One region of the Arthrobacter sp. RCC_34 genome, then DNA from elsewhere that is predicted to be linked to it. Evidence: riboswitches for the same ligand, from Rfam matches in the RefSeq annotation. Region 1 holds a riboswitch; each other region holds the start of a gene.

Region 1 (2,190 bases):
CGCACCGTCCGCGCCGAGGTCACGGGCGTAGACGAGTCCGTTGTAGCTCTCGTCCGGGGTGTTGAAGCCCGGGAACTTCTCCGGGTCCGCGCCGAAGTCGAACTTGCCGGAGTCCACGATCACGCCGGCGATCGCGCTGCCGTGGCCGCCCAGGTACTTGGTGGCCGAATGCACCACGATGTCCGCGCCCCACTCGAGAGGCCGGATGAGGTACGGGGTGGCAAGGGTGTTGTCCACGATCAGCGGGACGCCGGATTCGTGCGCCACGGAGGCCACGCCCTCGATGTCCAGGATGTCCTGCCGCGGGTTGGAGACCACCTCGGCGAAGAAGAGCTTGGTGTTCGGCCGCACGGCGGCGCGCCAGTGGTCCAGATTGTCCGGATCCTCGACGAAAGTGACCTCGATGCCGAACTTCTTCAGGGTGTTGGCCAGCAGGTTGTAGGTGCCGCCGTACAGGCTGGGGCTGGCCACCACGTGGTCGCCCGCCTCCGCGACGTTGAGGATGGCGAACGTCTCCGCGGCCTGGCCGGAGCTGAGCAGCAGGGCCGCCAGACCGCCTTCGAGACTGGCGATGCGCTGCTCGACGGCATCCTGCGTCGGGTTGCCGATGCGGGTGTAGATGGGCGCCAGCTCGGCGAGCGCGAAGCGGTTGGCGGCGCTCTCGGCACTCGGGAACACGAAGGACGTGGTCTGGTAGATCGGCAGGGCCCGCGCGCCGGTGACGGCGTCCGGCTCCTGTCCGACATGGATCTGGCGGGTTTCGAAGGACCAGTTGTTGGTCATGGCTTTCCTTAGATTTCAAGGGCCAGGAACGGTCTCCCCCACCATCGCGGCGTCAGCCTTCCTGAAGGAGAACCTGAAGGGAAAGAGACGGCGCCCACGGCCCGCGCTTGCGTGCCGGCGTGCATGCCGACCCGCCTGGTCTTCACCCGGGGCACCCCGCCGCGGACGGAGGGTTGCCGGCCAGCAAGCCGGGGCTCGATGCTGGCACTCATGACCTGCAACTCAGGGTAGGGGGACGGACGGAGCGCGGAAAAGGGGGCGCGTCACAGAACGTCCCAGAGGCCGCCGGCTGCGACGGGCAGGGCGGATGGGGAGGTCTGCCCATTCCCCTCCTCAGCGCGGTGGGGTTGACTTTGGACCATCACTCACCCGCACCATCGAGGAGTTTCATCATGGGGATTCAGACACATCAGGCACGGCGGTTCGGCCGGCGCCTCCTGGCGACCGCAGCCGCCGCCGGGCTCGCCCTGGCGGGCCTGCTGGCCTCGAGCGCTCCGGCGTCCGCCGGGACGCTGGAACAGCACGGCCAGGTCGTGAAGCAATGTTCCGGGATCAAGAAGAAAACCTATGCGGTGGCCGGAACCACCGCCACCATCCAGTACTGGTACTCCACCAACAACGGCGGCACGGCCTGCGCCATGCTCTACGACAACAAGGCCGGCGCCACCAACCTCCAGCTCAACATCGCCACGAGCTCGGTGTACTCCCACGACCACGGGATCTACGAGTACTACGCCGGCGGGGTCCAGCTCACGAACATGAGGGGCAAGTGCGTCGGCATCGCGGCCAATGTGTACAACAGGGCCGGGGACAAGGTCCTGGGCTACCGCCACGTCAGGGTCTGCGACTGAGCAAGCTCTGCAACTGCTCTGCAGGGCATCCCCAGCCAGGGACCTCTGCCGCCGGCCCAGCCGCTCCAGCACACCCTGAGCGCGCATTCCGGGCCCAGACACCCGGGCCCGGAACCGGGGATTTTCGCGCGGGCTCCCCGGGATCCGCCGCCGCCGCGTGACTTAGGTAACCCTAAGCTGAGTGCCTACTCACAAAGTGCAAGGATGATGCCATGCGCATGGATCACGTTTCTTACGCTTGTGAACGCGATGGCCTGGAGGCCACGGCGGAGCGCATTTCTGCCGCTCTTGGACTGCACGCGGTGCGCGGTGGGGTACACCCCCGTTTCGGCACCCGCAACATGATCTTCCCCTTGGCCGACCACAAATATCTTGAGGTCGTGGAAGTCCTGGACCACCCCGCTTCGGACAAGGCGCCGTTCGGCCAGGCCGTGCGGGCCCGCTCCGCGATGGGCGGTGGGTGGATGGGCTGGTGCGTCGCCGTGGACGACCTGGCCCCCTTCGAATCACGTCTGGGCCGTGAGGCCGTCCCCGGGAACCGCAAGTTCCCCGACGG
Region 2 (2,190 bases), on a different contig from region 1:
GCCGCGACCTTGGACATCGCCGGACGGACCGCGGCCGCCGCGATCGACCAGTTGAAGCTGACGCCGGAGGACACCGTGCTGATCGGCGGGGCCGCGGGTGGCGTGGGCGTTCTCGCCACGCAGCTCGCCGTCGCGACCGGAGCCACGGTGATCGGCACCGCGTCCGAACGCAATCACGAGTTCCTCCGGGAGCTCGGCGCCCTGCCCGTCACGTACGGCGCGGGCCTGGCCGAGCGCGTCGCGGAGATCGGCACGCCCACCGCCGCAGCTGACCTCAACGGCGCCGAGGTGATCACCGTGGCTCAGGGCTTCGGTGTCCCCGCGGAGCGCATCACGGCGATCGCCGCGCACGGCCATCCGGATGGCGGATTCACCGCGACCGGTGGCGGGGATGCCGGCCCGGGCGCGCTGGAGCGCATCGCGGCGGGCCTCGCCGACGGTTCCCTCGTGCTGCCGCTCGAAGCGACCTTCCCCGTGGAACAGGTGGCGGACGCCTACCGGCTCCTGGAGGAGGGCCACGTCCGCGGCAAGGTCGTGGTCACGCTCGACTGACGGGCTCAGCGGCGGGCCCGGCAGGTTCCCGAGCTTCCACCCCCGGAAACGTGGTTCACCCCCTGAAATTTCCCGGGGTGAACCACGTTTCCGGGGGCGATTCCGTCAGCACTGCCGGCCCGGTTCATGACACAAGATGAAGCCTCCCGTCACACTTCTCTCCGGGGCCTGGTGCTAGATTTTTTGCAGAGTAACGAGTACCGGTGACAAGCCCTGACTGACCGGTCGGCAACCCTCCAGACGCGGCGGGGTGCCTCAGGTGACTACTCGGCATGTGTCAACTGCAAGCGCGAAGGAGCCCCCACTTGCCTGCCCGCAAAGAACCCACGTCCGCCACTGCCGGAACCGCCGGCGCCGCCAAGGTCACGACTCCCCGGAGCACCCCGGCCAAGCCCGCCACCCGGGCTCCGCGCACCACGAAGGCTGCGGCCGCCACACCGGCAGCCGCCAAGGCCTCTCCTGCGAAGGCCGCCACGACGACGGCGACCGCCCCCGCCGGTGAGCAGGCCACTGCCGCTGCGCCCGGCGTCGCGCCCCAGGCCGAACCCACGACGGCGCCTGCCGCTGCGCCCGCCCTCCTGCCCTACCGCCTGCTGACCGGCCCGGACACCCGCGAATTCTGCGAACGGGTCTCGGCTGCCCTGGCCGACGGGTACATCCTCTACGGCAGCCCGTCCGTGACCTTCAACGGTGAGACGGTGATCGCGGCCCAGGCCGTCGTCCTGCCGTACGCGCCGCCCGCGCCGCCGGCCCCGGTCGTCGACCCGTACGCCGTCCCCGCCACCGGCTTCGCCCCCTACGGCGGTGCCCTGTGAGCTACGCGGGCGACCTGACGCCACAGCAGGCGTGGGACAAACTCAAGGACGGCGCCGTCCTCGTGGACGTGCGCACCGAGGCGGAGTGGGCGCACATCGGCCGCCCGAAGACCCCGTCCGGCGACCCCTTGTTCATCCAGTGGAACCTGGCCGGCGGCGTGCCGAACCAGGGGTTCCTCGCGGAGCTCGCCGAGCAGGCCCCGGAGGCCGGCACCGCGGACCTCGTGTTCCTGTGCCGTTCCGGACAGCGGTCGATCGCCGCGGCGGAAGCCGCGACGGCGGCGGGCTGGTCCTCGTACAACGTCCTGGAAGGCTTCGAGGGCGTCCCGGACCGGTTCGGGGAGCGCACCGTGAACGGCTGGAAGAACAGCGGCCTACCGACCACCATCGGAGCGTGAGACATGGCGTTCAATCCTGAGGCCGCGTCCTGGTCGCCGGCAACGCAGGCCGTCCGGGGCGGGCTGGACCGCACCGGCTTCTACGAAACCTCCGAGGCGCTGTTCCTGAACTCGGGCTTCGTCTACGACTCGGCCGAGGCCGCCGAACGAGCCTTCACCGGTGAGGACGAGCGCTTCGTCTACTCCCGTTACGGCAATCCGACCGTCGCCACCTTCCAGGAGCGGCTACGGCTGCTCGAAGGCACCGAGGCGTGCTTTGCGACGGCGTCCGGCATGTCCGCGGTGTTCACGGCCCTCGGCGCGCTGCTCGCCGCCGGAGACCGCGTGGTCGCGGCGCGGTCGCTCTTCGGATCCTGCTTCGTGATCCTGAACGAGATCCTGCCGCGCTGGGGCGTCGAAACGGTGTTCGTGGACGGACCCGATCT
Region 3 (2,190 bases), on a different contig from region 1:
GCGAAGCCAAGGAGCTCGGCACTCCCTGACGGCGCGGTCACGTCCACGCCCCGGATGAGCTGGGATGCGTGCTTTGTGGGTACGGTTTAACCCATGATGGACTCCTCCCAGAACTACACCGATGACCTCCGGCTTGCCCATGTCATGGCGGACCAGGTGGATGCCCAGACCATGGCGCGCTTCAAAGCCCAGGATCTGAAGGTCGAGACCAAGCCTGATCTGACGCCGGTGAGCGATGCGGACCGGAGCGCCGAGGAGTACATCCGCGCCCAGCTGTCCCGGGCCCGGCCGCGGGATTCCGTCATCGGCGAGGAGTTCGGCACCACGGGCCACTCCTCCCGCCGCTGGGTGATCGATCCGATCGACGGCACCAAGAACTTCGTGCGCGGTGTGCCGGTCTGGGCCACGCTGATCGCCCTCATCGAGGACGACCAGGTGGTGGTCGGCGTCGTCAGCGCTCCCGCCCTGGGCCGCCGTTGGTGGGCTTCCAAGGGCCATGGCGCCTACACGGGCCGTTCCCTCGCCTCGGCCACTCGGCTGAAGGTGTCCGACGTCCACCGCCTCGAGGACGCCTCCCTGTCCTACTCCAGCCTGGGCGGCTGGAAGGAGCTCGGCCTGCGGGACGAGTTCCTCAACCTCCACGACACGGTCTGGCGCACCCGCGCCTACGGCGATTTCTGGTCTTACTGCCTCCTGGCCGAAGGCGCCGTGGACCTCGCCTGCGAGCCGGAGCTGAACCTCTATGACATGGCCGCGCTCGTGCCGATCGTCACCGAGGCCGGCGGCCGCTTCACCTCGCTGGACGGACAGGACGGGCCGTTCGGCGGCAATGCGGTGGCCAGTAACGGCATCCTCCACTCGGAGTTCCTCCGTCGGCTCAATCCCGGCCTCGACGATCTGCTGCAGGCCCCCTGATCAGGTCATATTCCACGTAATATTGGCGGCGCGTTCCTTCGGGGACGCGCCGCTGTTTTACGCTCGTAATCAGGTCACGAGTGCCAGCGCTAAACCCCGGTTTGCTGGCCGGCAACCCTCCAGACGCGGTGGGGTGCCCCGGGTGACGACCAGGCCGGCCACAGAAAGTGGTGCGGCAAGCGCGGTGCCCGCCTGTGCGGGCCCCTCCACGATGCAGAGGTCCCAGCATGTCCGTCAACACCCTTGCCCCCCGCTCCGCCGTCGCCGGAAGCGGACGCTCCCACGCGCCGTCGCTGGCCGCCAATCCGTTCGCGGCGGTCACCGGCGCGGAGATCCAGGCCCCGCTCATCCAAGGCGGCACGGTCCGGTACGCCAATCTCGATTACGGCGCCTCGGCCCCCGCGCTCAGCGTGGTGTCCGCCTACCTGAACGAGATCCTGCCCTACTACGCGAGCGTGCACCGCGGCGCCGGCTACGCCTCGCAGATCAGCACCTCGGTGTACGAGAACGCCCGGGAGATCGTGCGCGGCTTCGTGGGCGGACGCCCGGATGACCTGGTGATCTTCACGCGCAACACCACCGACTCGCTGAACGTGCTGGCGGGCTGCCTGCCCCAGCGCCAGGGCGAGCAGGCCGGTGACGTGCTCTACCTGGACATCGAGCACCACGCCAATCTGCTCCCCTGGCAGCGGGTCGGTCACCGGAGCCTGGTGGCGCGGGAGACCATCGCGGCCACCGTGGACGCCCTGCGCGAGGAGCTCGAGACCGGAGGCGTCGCGCTCCTGGCCGTCACCGGCGCGTCGAATGTCACCGGGGAGATCCTGCCGATCGCCGAGCTCGCCGCCCTGGCACACGAGTACGGCGCGCGGATCGTCGTGGATGCCGCTCAGCTGGCGCCGCACCGCCGGATCGACATCACCGCGCTCGACGTCGACTTCCTCGCCTTCTCCGGCCACAAGCTGTACGCGCCGTTCGGCGCCGGAGTCCTGGTGGGCCGTGCCGATTGGCTCGACGCCGGCACCCCTCACCTGCTCGGCGGCGGCGCCGTGCGGGAGGCCCGCCTCGACTCGGTCGTGTGGACCACCGGCCCGGCACGCCATGAGGGCGGCTCCCCGAACGTCCTCGGCGCGGCCACCCTGGCCCGGGCGACCCAGGTCCTGGCGTCCCTGGACCACGACTCCTGGCAGCAGCACGAGGCGGATATCCGCCGCCACCTGGAGGATGGCCTCTCCGCCCTGGACGGCGTCACCGTGCACCGGATCTTCAGCGATTCCA
Region 4 (2,190 bases), 350 kb from region 1:
CAACCCCACGACCGCGCCGGTGCCGAGCAGCACCAGGCCCACCAGGACCACGGCCAGAGCCAGAGCGCCGAAACCGCTCATGCCGAAGAGGAACGGAAGGATCGGGATCAGGGCGCCGGATGCGAAGAAGCAGAAACTGGACGAGGCGGCTCCCCAGGCGGTGCCGATCTCCTCATGCTCGTTCGTGGTTTCAGGGGCCTCGGGCTGCAAGGACAGGCTCGGGTCGCAGTCGCAGGTGAAACGGCCCATCCGTTCCGCGGCGCGGTGTTCGGCGGCCTCCCGGCTCATGCCGCGCGCCAGGTACACCAGGACGAGCTCGTTGTGTTCCAGATCGAGACGAGGGGCTGCGTCGAGCGTGATCTGCGTGGGGCGGCTGGCCTCCAGGAGCTCACGCTGCGAACGGACCGAGACGTATTCGCCCGCGCCCATCGAGAGGGCGCCGGCCAGCAGGCCTGCGACGCCGCTGAACAGGACCACCTGGCTGTCGACGCCGGTCGCGGCCATGCCCATGACGAGGGAGAGGTTGCTGACCAGGCCGTCGTTCGCCCCGAACACCGCGGCGCGGAACGTTCCCGACAGGCGGGCGCGGCCGCGGGTCGCGAGGCCTCGCACGACCTCTTCATGGATCTGCTCGTCGGCGGCCATGGCGGGCGTCGCATGCGGATCGGTCGCGTAGGGGGAACGGCCTTCGGCCCGCTGCGCCAGTGCCAGGACGAACACGGAGCCGAAGTTCCGGGCCAAAAAGCCCAGGAAGCGGCTGTTGAGGGAAGCATGGCGGGACTTGTCCGCCTGGTCGCCGAGCAGCGTGAGCCAGTGGGCTTCATGCCGGCCTTCGGCTTCGGCGAGGGCCAGGAGGATGGCCTTCTCCTCCCCTTCCCGGCGGGCGGCCAGATCGCGGTATACGGAGGCTTCGGCGCGTTCGTCCGCAAGGTACTGCTGCCAGCGCCGGATTTCGGCGGGCGAGGCCTGAGGGGTGTTCATGGGATCCTGCTCCTGAGGTGTGGTCGGAGGTGGCGCCCCATTGCGCAGCCCTCACTGTAGCGCGAAATTCCGCGGATTTTCGGACGGTTCACCGACGCTTCCGGTTTCGGTGGACCGCAATCCAGACAGTGGCAGCAGGCTGAAGTGGAGCTCCCGTCCGTCCCGCCGCCCCGCGGTCGCGACGCGGACCGTCAGCACGCCGTCGTGCTCCCAGGCTGGACGCCGGACCGCCCGGTTCAGCGCGTCGATCAGCTGATGCGGCTGCGCGCAGAAGTAGTGGTGGTCGGCGCCGTGGAGGAATAGAGTGACGCGGCCGCTCTGGAGGTCGACGGCAGGCAGGACGGTGACGGACATGAAAATCCTTGCGTGTGCTCTTGCCCCGCCAGGAGAACGGGGCCGCTTCTGCATCCGAGCCACCCGTGAACATGGGGTTGGCGGGTGGCCAGTCGGAGCTTGGCGCCACCTCTCGTGAAGCTGACTACACTGTAGCCGACGACGGCGGAGCGCGGCAGGGATCATCGGCTCGCGGACGGCCCTGTGACGCGGTGTTGAGCTGGGGAGACTCCGACGGGAACGGAACCGAGTTGAGGTGCAGGCATAACTTGATCCCTGGTACTAAACTCGCTTCCAGAAGCAGCCCAACGTGACCGGGAACACTTCCGTGCCCAACTCGTGGAACCCCCACCTCGAGCGGCGCCCGTGAATGAAAGGCCATCATGAAAGCCCTCCCCATCGAGCCGAGCAACGCGCCGATCAATATCGGGTCGCGGATCCGCGCGGCCCGCAAGGCTCAGCGCATGACAATCGAGCAGGTGGCCGACGTGACCGGTCTGACCAAGGGTTTCCTGTCCCGCGTGGAACGCGATCTCACCTCCCCGTCCGTAGCATCCCTGGTGACGCTCTGCCAGGTGCTCTCGGTCGACATCGGCGACCTGTTCGCGGCGACCGATGTGGCCCTGACCCGCGCGGACGAAGCGCCCAAGATCTCCTTCGGTGGTGACGGGATCATCGAGACCTTGCTCACCGCCCGTTCCGAACGGCGAGTGCAGTTGCTGAGGGGTGTCATCGAGCCCGGGGGCAAGGGCGAGTCGGAGCTGTACTCCGTGGACTGCGATGTGGACGTGCTGCATGTGGTCCGGGGCCGGATCGTGCTGATCCTCTCCAATGAACGCTACGAACTCTCCGCCGGGGACACCCTGAGCTTCCCTG

Evidence for each region. A riboswitch is a leader RNA that binds a small molecule or an ion and turns the genes downstream of it on or off. The one in region 1 is predicted to bind S-adenosylmethionine.
Region 2: another riboswitch for S-adenosylmethionine. It lies ahead of AB6732_RS12510 (DUF1737 domain-containing protein); the one in region 1 lies ahead of AB6732_RS09740 (bifunctional o-acetylhomoserine/o-acetylserine sulfhydrylase).
Region 3: another riboswitch for S-adenosylmethionine. It lies ahead of AB6732_RS03350 (aminotransferase class V-fold PLP-dependent enzyme); the one in region 1 lies ahead of AB6732_RS09740 (bifunctional o-acetylhomoserine/o-acetylserine sulfhydrylase).
Region 4: another riboswitch for S-adenosylmethionine. It lies ahead of AB6732_RS11185 (hypothetical protein); the one in region 1 lies ahead of AB6732_RS09740 (bifunctional o-acetylhomoserine/o-acetylserine sulfhydrylase).

What each region holds. Positions count from the first base shown of each region.
Region 1 is NZ_JBFUPW010000002.1:195,922-198,111, forward strand. It holds gene AB6732_RS09740 (bifunctional o-acetylhomoserine/o-acetylserine sulfhydrylase) at 1-783, opposite strand, end outside; SAM riboswitch class IV at 882-999, opposite strand; gene AB6732_RS09745 (hypothetical protein) at 1,176-1,634, shown strand; gene AB6732_RS09750 (VOC family protein) at 1,847-2,190, shown strand, end outside.
Region 2 is NZ_JBFUPW010000003.1:168,564-170,753, forward strand. It holds gene AB6732_RS12505 (NADP-dependent oxidoreductase) at 1-552, shown strand, start outside; SAM riboswitch class IV at 742-848, shown strand; gene AB6732_RS12510 (DUF1737 domain-containing protein) at 858-1,367, shown strand; gene AB6732_RS12515 (rhodanese-like domain-containing protein) at 1,364-1,765, shown strand; gene AB6732_RS12520 (O-succinylhomoserine sulfhydrylase) at 1,769-2,190, shown strand, end outside.
Region 3 is NZ_JBFUPW010000001.1:722,556-724,745, reverse strand. It holds gene AB6732_RS03360 (ribosome small subunit-dependent GTPase A) at 1-29, shown strand, start outside; gene hisN (histidinol-phosphatase) at 94-915, shown strand; SAM riboswitch class IV at 988-1,103, shown strand; gene AB6732_RS03350 (aminotransferase class V-fold PLP-dependent enzyme) at 1,143-2,190, shown strand, end outside.
Region 4 is NZ_JBFUPW010000002.1:544,435-546,624, reverse strand. It holds gene AB6732_RS11190 (VIT1/CCC1 transporter family protein) at 1-981, opposite strand, end outside; gene AB6732_RS11185 (hypothetical protein) at 1,033-1,335, opposite strand; SAM riboswitch class IV at 1,347-1,455, opposite strand; gene AB6732_RS11180 (helix-turn-helix domain-containing protein) at 1,698-2,190, shown strand, end outside.